One region of the Lysinibacillus sp. FSL K6-3209 genome, then DNA from elsewhere that is predicted to be linked to it. Evidence: riboswitches for the same ligand, from Rfam matches in the RefSeq annotation. Region 1 holds a riboswitch; each other region holds the start of a gene.
The links. Region 1 has a riboswitch for cobalamin ahead of MHH88_RS11500 (ABC transporter substrate-binding protein). Riboswitches for the same ligand answer to the same signal wherever they lie in the genome.
Positions count from the first base shown of each region.

Region 2: it holds a riboswitch for cobalamin, as region 1 does, so the genes downstream of both, cobT (nicotinate-nucleotide--dimethylbenzimidazole phosphoribosyltransferase) here and MHH88_RS11500 (ABC transporter substrate-binding protein) in region 1, are expected to answer to the same signal.
Region 3: it holds a riboswitch for cobalamin, as region 1 does, so the genes downstream of both, MHH88_RS13125 ((2Fe-2S) ferredoxin domain-containing protein) here and MHH88_RS11500 (ABC transporter substrate-binding protein) in region 1, are expected to answer to the same signal.
Region 4: it holds a riboswitch for cobalamin, as region 1 does, so the genes downstream of both, MHH88_RS12245 (ribonucleoside-diphosphate reductase subunit alpha) here and MHH88_RS11500 (ABC transporter substrate-binding protein) in region 1, are expected to answer to the same signal.

Region 1 covers NZ_CP150264.1:2,400,489-2,404,171, forward strand. Annotated here, with positions in the region: gene MHH88_RS11490 (hypothetical protein) at 1-200, opposite strand, end outside; gene MHH88_RS11495 (precorrin-3B methylase) at 431-1,105, opposite strand; gene MHH88_RS11500 (ABC transporter substrate-binding protein) at 1,144-2,139, opposite strand; cobalamin riboswitch at 2,302-2,488, opposite strand; gene MHH88_RS11505 (translation factor GTPase family protein) at 2,668-3,683, shown strand, end outside.
Region 2 covers NZ_CP150264.1:1,216,351-1,220,033, reverse strand. Annotated here, with positions in the region: gene MHH88_RS05745 (methionine gamma-lyase family protein) at 1-150, opposite strand, end outside; gene MHH88_RS05740 (trimeric intracellular cation channel family protein) at 298-903, shown strand; gene cobT (nicotinate-nucleotide--dimethylbenzimidazole phosphoribosyltransferase) at 1,290-2,345, opposite strand; cobalamin riboswitch at 2,455-2,630, opposite strand; gene MHH88_RS05730 (rhodanese-like domain-containing protein) at 2,744-3,046, opposite strand; gene hfq (RNA chaperone Hfq) at 3,145-3,375, opposite strand; gene miaA (tRNA (adenosine(37)-N6)-dimethylallyltransferase MiaA) at 3,483-3,683, opposite strand, start outside.
Region 3 covers NZ_CP150264.1:2,709,109-2,712,791, forward strand. Annotated here, with positions in the region: gene cobJ (precorrin-3B C(17)-methyltransferase) at 1-1,118, opposite strand, end outside; gene MHH88_RS13125 ((2Fe-2S) ferredoxin domain-containing protein) at 1,122-1,493, opposite strand; cobalamin riboswitch at 1,629-1,809, opposite strand; cobalamin riboswitch at 2,066-2,250, shown strand; gene MHH88_RS13130 (energy-coupling factor ABC transporter permease) at 2,392-3,138, shown strand; gene MHH88_RS13135 (energy-coupling factor ABC transporter substrate-binding protein) at 3,140-3,412, shown strand; gene cbiQ (cobalt ECF transporter T component CbiQ) at 3,416-3,683, shown strand, end outside.
Region 4 covers NZ_CP150264.1:2,532,274-2,535,956, reverse strand. Annotated here, with positions in the region: gene MHH88_RS12255 (ECF transporter S component) at 1-194, shown strand, start outside; gene MHH88_RS12250 (hypothetical protein) at 191-877, shown strand; cobalamin riboswitch at 985-1,173, shown strand; gene MHH88_RS12245 (ribonucleoside-diphosphate reductase subunit alpha) at 1,334-3,547, shown strand; gene MHH88_RS12240 (ribonucleotide-diphosphate reductase subunit beta) at 3,560-3,683, shown strand, end outside.

The DNA.
Region 1 (3,683 bases):
GTCATCAATTTTTCCATAATAGCCCAAACTTTATTGTATGATGAATGGAATTGTTTTTTATCATTTTGAATTCCACGCCTTACTAAACGAAATCCTCTTGCTTCAAGATCTGCAATAGCAACATCTAACTCCTTATTATTTTTCCGCTGTATTGGCGGTAATCGAAACACACCATTTTGTGCTGATAAACGATTAAACATTTCTACATCCCCTTAAAATGTAATCGACTTATCGTGAGCACATGGCATACGATTTATTCAACTAAGCTGTCGGTATATATGTCCAATTGAAGAAAAAGTGTTAAATTGACATCCGTCAATCTAACACTTAATTACAAGTTGCTTCCCACTCTTCGCTCCATAGGCTATATCTATAATTATAGATAGCGATACGGTCATCGCATACAAACTATGTCATGGATAGCCTTACTTTATTTCACATTATGCATTGTTTGCCAATATTCGGCGGTATTCGTTCTGCGATAAAATTTATAGAAAGGCTCATTTGGACGTGCATGTTGTTGATAAAGCGCAATAATATGCTGTAAAAAGTTTGCTATTTTTTGCACCGAAACGCCTTTAGCAAATAATGTCCCCGCCTGTGCTTTTGCCCCCATTGGAATAGCCCCTAAATAAACATCGAAGCTATCTTTTTGATAGACAAGTCCAATATCATCATAGACAGCATTATAGCAAGCTGACGCACAGCCATTGACATTTAACCGCAATGTTGATGGCACCTTTTGTCCCTGCAACTCAATGTATAATTGTTCTGCAATCTCGGCCGCTTCCATTCGCTCTCCATCACAAAAATCACAAGCCTTGAACGCAACAATGGAGCCTGATGGTGAAATATATAAGCCCACTTCTTGCAGTTCACTTATAACGTCTTGAACTGTTCGCGTAGGAATGGACAACAATATACAATAGGATGCTGAATATTTAATGGCCCCACTGTCCCCTACGACTTCTGCTATTTTTTGAAATTGCTCGGGTGTATAATGTTTATTAATAATACCCGGACTTATTGCGAGACGAGTAAATTGACCATCTATATTTAATTTTTCAAATGTACGTTCTGGTATATTTGAACGAAATGCATTCATTTTTTATTCTCCTTAAATCTCGCTAGTCTCTAAAGTTATTAAAAATTTTCTGGATAGAATCCTTTAGCCAAAATTTTGATAGCCTCTGCCGCACGAACCCCTTCTGAAGCAGCTGAAAGCGGTAATATGACAAAACGCTCATTGTGCACAGCGTCGGTTTCCTTTAATGCAGGATCATTTTTCAGGAAATGTATTTTGTCTTCAGCACTTTGAGAACCATAATCAATCACGACAATTACCTCCGGGTTGCGTTCTACTGTATCTTCTTTTGAGACAGTTGCCCATCCAGATTCAATTTCACCAAAAATGTTTTTACCACCAGCGACAGTGACAAGCTCATTCATAAAATTTTGAGCAGCAGTAAAGACTTCCTTATCCCCACTATCATAGACAAGCACACGTAGCTCCTTTTCTCCTTGCGGTAACTTTGCACGCACTGCATCAACATCTTTTGTCATTTGATCGACTAATGCTTCTCCTCGATCTTCAACACGGAAAATTTTTGCGATATTGCGAATATCCATAAAAATATCATCTAGCGTCGGTTTCGTTATACTTGAAGAATGATGTAAATATGTGTGGATACCAAGTGTCTCTAATTCTTCTGGTGTACCAACACCCTTTTCACTAAAGCCACTTTTCCATCCAGCGTATAAAAAATCGGCTTCACTATCTATCACTTGTTCTTTTGTTGGGTACTGCTCTGCTATTACTGGTACTTTATCGTAGGCAGCTTGTAAAGGTTCATAAATTTTATCATCTAAATAGGCTGTACCAACCATTGAATCTTCTAAGCCTAAAGCTAACATAATTTCCGTTACATGCTGATTTAAACTAATCGCCTTTTTAGGTGCCTCTGTATAAACTTGTGTAGTACCATTATTGTCAATGGTTACTTCTGTCGCCTCGCTTTGTGCAGGGTCGATATGCTCACTTTGTGTAGCACTTTCCGAGTTGTCTTTCGCACTACAAGCTCCTAAAATGCTTATAATCGCAATGGCAACAACTAGCCACATGCCTTTCCATTTGTTCATGGTTCCATTTCTCCTTTAATTATGTAATTGGATTTGTATAGGAAGAAATCAATGATTTCCTTGCTACTAGCACATAAAAAAACCCCCTTGTTTCCAAGAGGGTGACATAGTGATAAATACATTGGGTATTTAAACAATCACTATCACCATCCTCGTGGTGTTAAGTAAAAAATACATATTGGCAGGTATCCTGGCTTAGGTTCATCGCTTATACGTCTTCCCATAGTTCAACTACAGTGACTATTGTATAAACTCCCCATTTACAGTTGCGGGACAGCATCGGAATTTCACCGATTTCCCTTTTAAGCAAATGACTAAAGCCATTTGCACCAATATATAGCAGTTTTTAGTTATAAAAATAGACTAGCAGAAGGTATTTTTGATTTCAATCACACAAAAAAATCCATAAATGATACTTGTTAATAAACTATCACTATTTAAACATGAAAGCGAACTATTTGTCACGAAATGTTTGAGCGATCATTCTGGTACAATGAATAGAGACTACATTAGAAATGAGGATTTTTTATGTATAAAACGATTGGTGTACTCGCACATGTCGATGCAGGAAAAACAACTTTTTGTGAGCAATTATTATTTCACACAAATAGTATCCAATCTCGTGGAAGAGTCGATCATCAAGATACATTTTTAGATAATCATGCAATTGAACAAGCCCGAGGAATTACCATTTTTGCGGAACAAGGACGGATGCAAATAGAAAATGATACATATACGCTGATTGACACACCTGGACATGTAGACTTTTCACCTGAGATGGAACGTGCCATACGTGTAATGGATTACGCCATCATTATTGTCAGTGCTGTAGAGGGTTTACAAGGTCATACAGAAACAGTTTGGCAGTTGCTCCGTCAATACCATATACCAACCTTTTTCTTTATTAATAAAATAGACCGTGAAGGGGCGGATATCAATGCGGTTATAAACCAACTACAAAAGGATTGTTCTGACAACATCCTGTTAATCGATGCCCCATTACGTAAAGATTTTATACAAAGCTATATTGCTGAGTGGCTAGCCGAGCGCGATGATCACCTTCTCGAGGCCTTTTTAACAGATACACTCGATGCCTCAACGTGCCTGTTACAGTTACAAAAGATGATTAAAGAAGAGCGAGCATTTCCCTGCTTTGTTGGTGCTGCTTTAAAAGATATTGGAATCAAGGAATTTGTATCACAGCTACCCCTCCTGACACAGACACACTTCGACCTTCAAGCACCCTTTCAAGGAGAAGTGTTTAAAATTCGCCATGATGGCACACAACGCTTAACTTTTATAAAAGCTTTACAAGGAACATTGCATACTCGCGATGACTTTTCATTTGGCGATGTTACGGAAAAAATAACAGAAATCAGGTTGTATAATGGGCGCCGTTTTCTTACAACCCAAGCTGTGCAAGCAGGAGACATTTTTGCAGTGAAAGGGCTTAGCCTAGCGAAGATTGGGGACATTTTAGGAAGTACAATAATCCCTAAACCTTATGAACTTGTGCCTACATTACAAGCAAAAGTACTGTATGA
Region 2 (3,683 bases), 1.2 Mb from region 1:
GCTCACTTGATGCGTTCTAAATGCTGAAAGTACTTTTTGTTGGTTGAAGAATGCCATATTTTCTACTCTCGTATGATATGGGCGGACTCTTTCCTCAATTTTTTCCGCTAATGCCAACGTTTCTGCTGTTAAATGGGTTGTAAAAGTCATTGTTTTCGTCTCCGTTTCAAATTGTTCTTTCCTATCTTATCAATTTGTTTGCAACCCTGCAAAAATTGCTATTGTGTCTAGCTGTTAAATACGCTAAGCTAAGGGGCGGACTTACTACAAATTATTCTCGTTTAAGGAGGGAAAGTGATGGCTTGGGAAGTTTTTAGCATCATTGGGACAATTGCCTTCGCTATTTCCGGGGCAATAATTGCAATGGAAGAAGAATACGATTTATTCGGTGTATATATACTTGGCATTGTAACTGCATTCGGTGGCGGTGCCATTCGTAATTTACTTATCGGTTTACCAGTAACAACGTTGTGGGGTCAGGATATGATGTTTCAAATTGCAATCGCTGCCATTACGATATTTTTTATTTTTCCGCATCATCTTATACAGCATTGGCATCGTTGGGGCAATTTTACAGATGCCATCGGCTTATCGGCTTTTGCTATACAAGGGGCATTATATGCAGTGAAGCTCAATATGCCAATTAGTGCGGTTATTGTAGCCGCAGTCTTAACTGGTTCCGGTGGTGGAATAGTGCGTGATTTATTGGCAGGACGTAAGCCACTCGTGCTACGTGATGAAATCTACGGTGTCTGGGCAGCACTTGCTGGTCTACTTATTGGATTGGAATTACTAGAAGGGGATATCTTTTTATACGTGTTATTCGGGGTAATTACAATTTTACGAGTTCTTTCATATATGAAGAAATGGCGCTTACCTTTGCGAAAATTGAATCGAGCTTAAGAGACTTTAAAAAAACAGAAAGCTGCTGGGACAAAAGAGAAAAAGTGTTAGATTGAGTGCCATCAATCTAACACTTTTTTGCTACGCCGTTGTTGTCCGCTTCGGCGGTGCTTTCTGCGGGTACACACGTAAGCCGCAACCCTCACTAACGCGCGGAATGCCCGCATCTTACAGTGTGTGCGTTCAAAGCAGGAGTCACCGCCTTCGCTACAAACAACTAGTGAATACTTCTATTTTTTCGCAATAACGGACAAGTCCCCATAATAGCGAAAATTTACCAACATCTTTCCTCTGTTCCTTAAATATCCCAGCTTCCTTTTTTGCTATAGACGATTACGCTCTATATGTTTAGCTAAGATTTTTCCCGATCGGCACTTAACAAATGATTACTTCTCTACCAGCCCGACAGACTCAGCTAATGTCGCCATGTTGCTCACCATTGAGCAAGCTGCATCTAGAATTGGAAAGGCTAATGCTGCACCAGAACCTTCTCCCAATCGCATGTTCATATGAAGCATTGGCTCCACGCCTAGCAGTTTAGCAGCAATTTTTGCCCCCGGTTCTTCAGAGGCATGGGAAGGAATAATATAATCTTGGACTTTCGGTTCTAATTCATAAGCGATAAGAGCAGCGACTGTCGAAATAAAGCCATCAATTACAACGGGCTTACGATTGGCAGCAGCCGCCAGAATTACACCAGCCATCGCACCTATCTCTAACCCACCCACTTTTGCAAGCACATCAATCGCATCATGACGATTCGGTTTGTTTAAGGCAATGGCGTTTTGAATGACTTGAACTTTATGCGCAATTCCTCCTGATCCAACTCCTGCACCGAACCCTGTCACTTCTTGTGGGTGACACGCATGAAGCACAGATAAGATAGCCGCGCTTGGTGTAGTATTACCAATCCCCATTTCACCTGTACCAAGTACATTAACTCCTTGTGCTATTTCGGCCGTAGCTACTTCAATTCCTACTTCAATTGATTGAATGGCTTCTTCCCTTGTCATGGCTGGACCTTTTGCCATGTTATCCGTCCCGTATTTTATTTTTTTCATTATAACACCCGCATCGAGCGGAATATCCTGTTTTACCCCTACGTCCACTGTCACAATTTTGGCATTCGTTATGTTTGCAATAGCACAAACTCCTGTTATCCCTTTTGGAAAATTTAATGTTTGAAGAAATGTTACATCTTGCGGATTGGATGTTACGTCTTCATCACACACACCGTGATCGCCTGCACAGACAATAATTGCTTTGTTATCAATTTTAGGATAGAGCTCTCCTGTAATACCAGCCAATTGTACAGCCAGTGATTCAAGTTTTCCTAAGCTACTCGGTGGCTTGCTAAGAGAATCTATATATTCTCTTGCTTTTTCCATCATTTCGTTATTGGCATGTTGAATTTGTTGAAGTGTTTGTTGTAATAATTTCATGTTCATTTCTCCTTTTTAAATAGCCTATTACATAAAGATTGAAATAAAAAAATGGAAAAACCTGTAGTTTATTTCATAACAAATAAACTACAGACTTTTCCATCATCTATATCATCCGAAGCAATTAGGCAGGTCTCCTGGCTCAATTTCAACATCTTATAGAACCTTCCCAGCTATGCTAGTGGTATTCTCTATAAAACTCCGTTTTACAGTGGTGGGACCGCTAAAGATTTTCACTTTATTCCCTATTCTCCCAAAGTGGGCACCTAATGCTTTTATGTAATTACTTTAAATTTACGACAAAGTGTTTTTAGTGTCAATATTGATACTCGCATTTTAGTCCACTAAAAAACGAGGTACTTAACAAGCTGACCTGTTACATACCTCGATATATCTTCTTATTTAAATTCTAATTCTCCATCATAAGCAAGCATGCCACCTTCAAGGTTTGTTACGTCAAAGCCTTGTGCTTCTAAGTATGCACAAGCATTTGCAGAACGTCCACCTGCTTTACAAACGATAATATATGGTTTAGTCGTATCTAATTCATCCAAGCGCTCAGGGATTGTCCCAAGTGCAATATGTTGCGCACCAGGGATAACACCTTGTGCTACTTCATCGTCTTCTCGCACATCAATAATGTAAAGGTCTTCGTTTGCATCTAATCGTTCTAATAATTGTGTTGTATCCATCGATTTCATCTATAAAATCCTCCAATATATCAATTTCCTATTACATTATAGCGTGAACGAAAAAAAACAGCTAGTGATGTAACACTAACTGTTTCTATTTACTTTATTTATTCTTCTACCTCTAAAAATTCGACTTGCTTTGCTGGAACGAATGTAGAAATTGCGTGTTTGTAAATGAGATGCTGTTTACTTTCAGCATCTACTAATAATACTGTAAAGTTATCATAGGATTTCACAGTTCCTTTTAACTGGAACCCGTTTAACAGAAACACAGTTACAAAAACACTGTTTTTACGTAGATGGTTCAAAAACGTATCTTGCAAATTGATTGATTTCATAGAATGCGCCTCCCCTACTCTCTTTCTACCTCTTCATTCCTATAGTAGCATGTTATACCAATTTATCAATTAGTAATTTTTAGAAATTATTAAAGTTTTTAGTCTTTTCAAATAAAGTGAATATCCATTTTATTGCGAAAATAAGTCAACTGTCTTTTCGCATAGCGTCGAGAATTTTGCTTTAAATTTTCGATTGCTTCTTCCAATGTACATCGACCATCTAAGTAATCATACAATTCCTTATAGCCAATCGCTTGGATCGACTGTACACCACGAATATTTTGCTGCCATAGTCCCTGAACTTCTTG
Region 3 (3,683 bases), 310 kb from region 1:
CCTTCGTCTCCCACAACTTCAGCCAATGCCATCATTTGCTGTGGTGTAAAAAATTTATTTGCTACCCCAGGGCTAACAGCTAGTTCAAAAATTGACTCCATTTTTTGTTGAACTAGCTTTGGTGTGGCTTTTGTTACAGTTGTCCCCTGCACCATTGCAAGTGCTGTTGCTGCCATTTCTAAAGACGATTTTGTCGGTGTTGATACAGGTGTAATGGCAATATTACTTTTCATCCGTCCTGCATTTGGATCTGCCGCAAAATCATGGCTTGCAGTACCTGTTTCTTGGTTCATTGCCCACGGTTCATTTTCTTCTCTTAAACGCTGATGAGGACGTAAAGGCTGTTTTTCTTCCCCGAGCGTATATTTACGCTGATAGCCTCGCGGTGTAATCATTTTATTATCATAGAAAAACGTCGAAGAATTGCCGATAATAACCGTTGTTAACATGCCGATATCATGCTCAAGCATCTCCGCTAAAGTCGTCATCGTAATTTCCTGACGCTCTCGGTAGGCACTCTTGACAAGACCTACAGGCGTATCAGGCGAGCGATATTCAAGTAAAATCCGCTGGGCTTCGACAATTTGACGTGTACGGCGACCACTTTTCGGATTATATAAAGCGATGACAAAATCTGCCATAGCCGCTGCTTCCACACGCTTGGCGATTAAATTCCATGGCGTTAAATGGTCACTTAAACTAATGGTGCAAGAGTCATGCATAATCGGTGCACCTAGTAAACTTGCACAGGAATTGATAGCTGAAATACCTGGTACGATTTCGACTTCAACACCTGTTGCTTCTGTCCAACCAAGCTCAATCAGTACTTCATAGACAAGCCCCGCCATCCCATATACACCCGAATCTCCACTTGAAATAACGGATACAATATTGCCAGCTTCCGCTTGACGTACTGCTTCTTGCGCTCGTGAAACTTCTTCTGTCATGCCCGTACTAACAATCGACTTTGCACTAACTAAATCTTGAATAAGCTCAACATACGTTTTATAGCCAATGATAAATTCACTTTGTTGCAGTGCCTCCACAGCACGAGTCGTAATATGGTTAAAATCACCAGGGCCAAAGCCCACAACAAAAATCTTTCCTTTTTGCGCCATTTTTTACCCCTCTTTCACCTTGTCGATGCCTTTAATGGCTGTTGTTTGTGGTGTACGCTGTAATGTACCTTCTTTCAGCGTAAAAACATGTTCACTATGTAAAGAATCATGGTTTAAATCTTGTACAAGTGTTCTTCCGTGTTCAACCGATGGCACACGATACCAATTTCCTTGTGGATAAGCGATGACAACACAGGCATCTTTGCATCTGCCATTACAGCGCGTTCTTGTCGTATGTATTTCCTTATCAAGTGCTAATTTTTCGATTTCATCTCGTATTGCTAGGGTAATTTCCTCTGCCTCTTTTTTCATGCAGCTACTGCCATTACAAATAAAAAGATGCGTTTTCATTCCCTCTAAGTTCCAAGTTGTCATTGCTTTTCTCCCCTCATTTACTTTTAGGAAAAAGAAAAAACCTTCACTCTATATCGAAGAGTCAAGGTTTTGTAGAAGCCAAAATAAAAACGAATATACACGTATCCGCTCTCGCTTCACTTCTCCCTCCGAAAAGTTTGCATGCCATCAATAAGCAGGTTTCCTGACTTAAGCTTCCTTTTACTCTCGCGCCTTCCCAAGTTTTCAGTGGCATTGCGATTTCATCAGCTATTACAGTAGCGGGGGCTGTATCGGATTTACACCGATTTCCCTATTATCTCGAAATATATCGAGCACTTATAGATGTATTTATATTAAATTAAAAAGCTGTATGTTTTTAAAAAGAATTGAAAAACTGTCTCTATCATAGCCTATTTTTTTAATACTTTTCAACATTTCTTTTTCATTTATTAGATTTTTAATAAAATTTCAACAAGTAATTCATTGAAAGCGACAGCTATTCTCTTATATTTATCTGAATTTTCTAGAATGTCAAATAACAAAAAAAATTTTTTTATAAAAAAAGATAGCTTGTGAATGGAAAAACATGTTACACTGTGTCGTGAAATCTCACAATTTCATCTTTTTTCGGTGCGAAGTGTAGCCATTTCGCTTAAAAGGGAAGCCGGTTCAAGTCCGGCGCGGTCCCGCCACTGTACTAGGGAGTTTTATAGAGAATGTCACTGTCCAATGGACGGGAAGACCTATAAAACGTTGAACTAAAGCCAGGAGACCTGCCGAAAAAAACGTGATCGTTTCAACCTACGAGGATAGGTGTGCGGCTTGGCAGATGATGATTCTATTTGCTTTTTCAGCTATGCACTTTTCCTAAATTAGGAGAAGTGCTTTTTTATTGCGCACGCTACATTCAAAAATTTTGATTTAAGGAGGAGAGATTTTGAAATTATCTTTTTGGAAACTTAGTTACTTCCTACTAGCATTTTTACTAGTACCAAAACAAGCATTTGCCATGCATATCATGGAAGGATTTTTACCGATTGAATGGGCGATATTTTGGTGGATTATTTCAATTCCATTTATTATTTTAGGGTTACGCTCAATTCGCAAAACAATTGATGAAAACCCTGAAACGAAAATGATTTTAGGGCTATCAGGGGCATTTGCATTCGTCTTATCTGCATTAAAAATTCCATCTGTTACGGGCAGTTGCTCACACCCTACTGGTGTTGGACTTGGCACAGTCCTGTTTGGCCCATTAGCAATGAGTGTGATTGGGACAATCGTCTTATTATTCCAATCGTTACTTTTAGCGCATGGTGGCATTACCACTCTTGGCGCAAATGCTTTTTCCATGGCGATTGTAGGACCAATGATTGCGTATGCTGTTTTTAAAGGCGCTCAAAAAATCGGTCTATCCTTTTCTCTCGCTGTCTTTTTTGCAGCAATGCTTGGGGACTTAGGTACATATATTGTCACGTCCGTTCAACTTGCACTTGCCTTCCCTTCAGAAGTAGGAGGCTTTATGGCTTCATTCACAAAATTCGCTAGTATTTTCGCGTTAACACAAATTCCACTAGCAATTAGTGAAGGGATTTTAACTGTCATTGTGATGAATTTCTTAAAAAAATACAATGTAAGCGAATTAAAAGCTTTACGTGTTTTCTCTGCAAAGGAGGCACATTAACATGAAGAAAAATTTACTGTTACTAGCTATAGTGATACTTTTAGCAATCATCCCTCTATTCATCCAAAAAGGCGCTGAATTCGGCGGTGCTGACGGTGAAGCTGAAGCAGCCATTGGTGAAATAAACAAAGACTACGAACCATGGTTTGAAAGCTTATGGGAGCCACCAAGTGGTGAAATTGAAAGTCTATTATTCGTCTTACAAGCCGCTATTGGCGCTGGTTTTATTGGCTATTTCGTGGGCTATATGCGCGGTAAGCATAAAGAAGGTTAAACGATGTTACTCATTGATAAGTATGCTTATATGAATAAACTAGCGTCCGTTCATCCGTTAGAAAAAATGACGTTCTCCCTTGGGTTGTTGCTATTGTCGCTTATCATGAGAGATGAACAAATTTCACTCATTACATTTCTTGTAATGAGTGCTTTTATCATTTTAGGCGCAAAAATTCCTTTACAATATTATGCAAAACTACTGCTTTTACCGAGTTTTTTCTTGCTCTCCAGTTTACTATCTATTTTGATTTCGATTGCACCTACTGCTA
Region 4 (3,683 bases), 130 kb from region 1:
GGAAATGGCCGGTTGCGCTTATATTGAACGGTGTGATCGCACCACTCCCATTTTATTTCATCATTAGTCCAGCGTTTTTCTGGGGCTCATTAGCGAGTATTTTCATGGCAACTGTCATCAATTTATTGATTGTCGCTGTCGTGATGCCAATACTCTCGAAAGTGTTTGTTCGTAAGGCGGGGCGAGCAAATTGAGAAATGCAGTAAAAATAGGGAATCTGATTGTTACAACAGATAATGCTGCTGCCATCGGAGAAAAACCTCAAGATGTCGTATCGGCTCCGGATACATTAACGGCCTATTTAACTGGGCGCGTCACTTTTCTAGAACAGCTTGCAGGCGATGCTCTACCCAGTCATATTATTCTTGCCAACTTTTCAGGTGATGAGGCGTGGTCTCGTTATGTCGTAGGACTTGCGCAAGTTTTTGAAGAAGCAGGTCTACCATGTCCACCTGTAAATGGCAGTTCAGAATCCAATATGCCGACAGTGCAATCGGGATTATCTGTAACCATGTTAGGTGAAATACAAACAAGGTCGCCATTTGTTCGTGACAACCTGATTTGGTATACGTATGGACTGCCACTCGTTGGCAATGAAGTGCTTGCGAAGCCTGAAGATGTGGCCCAACTACAACCCATTTACCAAGCTTGGCGCGAGGAAATTGTGCAACAAGTTTGGCCGGTAGGTTCTCAAGGCTTACAAGCAGAATTTTCAAGACTTTTTGGGCAGCAACAAATTAAAAGTTCGTTGGATGTAGGAAAAACAGCAGGCCCATGTGCGGTAATTTTACTAGGAATCAATCCAGAAAAAGAGCAACTGGCACAAAAAATTTTTACTAGAAATTTTGAGAAACTGCGTAAAACTGCATTGGAATAGGGCTTGCTTCGAGCAAAAGTAGCGTTTACGAGAATACAAGGGGCAAAACGCCTATTGAAACGTTAAACACAATATGTTAGATTTGTTTAGGAGTTAAAACACTATATATAGTATATTGGACAAGCGGTACCAGTATGGTTTAAAAGGGAATTCGGAAATAGAGATATCTAAAGCCGAAGCTGTCCCCGCAACTGTAAGTGCTGACAAATAATTAGGATGCCACTGTGAAAGAACGGGAAGGCAATTATTTGAAGGAAGCATGAGCCAGGAGACCTGCCGAGTTGTTCAAGACAGCAACACATCTTCGGGGATTGAGAAGTGGAGGCGAGAGATTTGTCCACTTCGATGTGTACATGTCCTTCATTTCCATTTCCGATTTTACAGCGATTACGCAACCGAAACATGGTGTGTAATCGCTTTTTTGTGTGCGCTGATAGAAAGGGAGAGAATGGGAATATGACAATTCAAATCGAACAACAGATGGCTAAGTTAAAGAAAAGTTACACAGAGGAGGAGCTTGAAAGCTTTGTAAGATTATCGGATAGATGGCTACGAAAAAATGACAATGCAACATTTGAAGCTTGGGCGGATGCGATGATTTTACAAACACTTAGTCTTATTGATGAGGAAGAGCCATATTGGACATTTGTTGCTGCCCAAATTTACTTAGAAAAATTGTATGATCAATTTGCTACCCGTCGTGGCGTTGGGGTGGAAGATGTCTATAAGGTATTTCCGGAGCAACTTGCTCGCTATACCGAGGCAGGGCTTTATCATGACTGTTTAACGACGAAGTATAGTGAACTAGAGCTAGTCGAGCTTGCGTCTTATCTTGAACAGAGTCGTGATGAACTGTTTACGTATATCGGATTAAAAACGTTAATGGACCGCTATGTTGTGCGTGATTATACAAAAACACCTGTAGAATTACCGCAAGAGCGTTGGATGGTCATTGCAATGACATTGATGCAAGATGAAACGGAAAACCGCTTAGAAAAAGTACGAGAATCGTATTGGGCGATGAGTAATTTATATATGACGGTTGCAACACCGACATTGTCAAATGCCGGAAAAACACATGGCCAGCTTTCAAGCTGCTTTATTGATACGGTAGATGATAGTTTACAAAGTATTTATGATACGAACACAGATGTTGCAACATTATCGAAATACGGGGGCGGTATAGGCGTTTACATGGGAAAAATCCGTAGTCGCGGCTCCTCTATTAAAGGGTTTAAAGGCGCATCTAGTGGAGTACTGCCTTGGATCAAACAGCTCAATAATACAGCGGTGTCAGTGGATCAGCTTGGTCAACGCCAAGGCGCAATCGCTGTTTATTTAGATGTTTGGCATAAAGATGTCTTTACGTTTTTAGATTTACGTTTAAATAATGGAGACGAACGATTACGCGCGCATGATATTTTCACTGGTTTATGTTTACCAGATATTTTTATGGAAGCAGTCGAAGCGCGTGGAGAGTGGCATTTATTTGACCCACATGAAGTACGTGAGGTAATGGGCTTCTCACTCGAAGATTGTTATGATGAGCAAAAAGGACAAGGCTCTTTCCGAGATAAATATGCGTCGTGCATTGCCAATCCACTATTAAGTCGAGAAGTGGTGCCGGCAATCGATATTATGAAGCGTATTATGCGTTCACAGTTGGAAACAGGTGTACCATTTATGTTTTACCGCGATGAAGTAAATCGCATGAATCCAAATAAGCACGAAGGGATGATTTATAGTTCAAATTTATGTACTGAAATTTTCCAAAACATGTCGCCAACGCAATTCGAATCCATTACGTTAGAAGATGATGTGATTGTGACACGTCGTAAGCCTGGAGATTTTGTTGTATGTAATTTATCTTCTGTCAATTTAGGGAAGGCTGTTCCGGCTGGTGTGTTAGAGCGTTTAATACCGATTCAAGTGCGCATGTTAGATAATGTCATTGCCTTAAATACTATTCCTGTGAAACAAGCGGAGCGTACTAATGCTCGTTATCGTGGAATTGGGCTAGGGACATTTGGTTGGCATCATTTACTTGCCTTGAAGGAAATTCAATGGGAGTCGGATGAGGCAGTTGACTATGCTGATAAATTATACGAGCATATTGCATACTTAACGATTCGTGCATCGAGTGCACTTGCGCGAGAAAAAGGTGCTTACCCATTATTTGAGGGCTCTGACTGGCAAACAGGTGCTTATTTTGACAAGCGTAGCTACAACAGTGACAAGTGGCAAGCATTGCGTGCGGATGTCGCGAATTATGGAATGCGCAATGGGTATGTAATGGCAGTAGCACCAAATTCATCGACATCCATTTTGGCAGGCAGTACGGCAACGATTGATCCGATTTTCCAAAAGAGTTACTCCGAGGAGAAAAAGGATTACAAAATTCCTGTTACAGTACCTGACTTATCACCCGTAACGACTTGGTATTATAAGTCTGCTTACTTTATTGATCAAAACTGGACGATTAAACAAAATGCAGCACGTGCCCGTCATATTGACCAAGGCATATCGCTTAATTTATATGTGCAAAATACGATTCAAGCAAAAGACTTACTCGCTTTACATCTTAATGCTTGGGCAAGTGGCGTGAAAACGACTTATTATGTGCGTTCAACATCCGTTGAATTGCTAGAATGTGAGTCTTGTGCGAGCTAGGAGGAATAGAAAATGACAACAATTACGAAACGAAAAATGATGGATAAGGAGGCGCCAAACCGTTCGACAGCCATTGTGAACGGGCGCTCTTCTAATATTTTAAACTGGGATGATGTGCGTTTTAGTTGGGCGTACC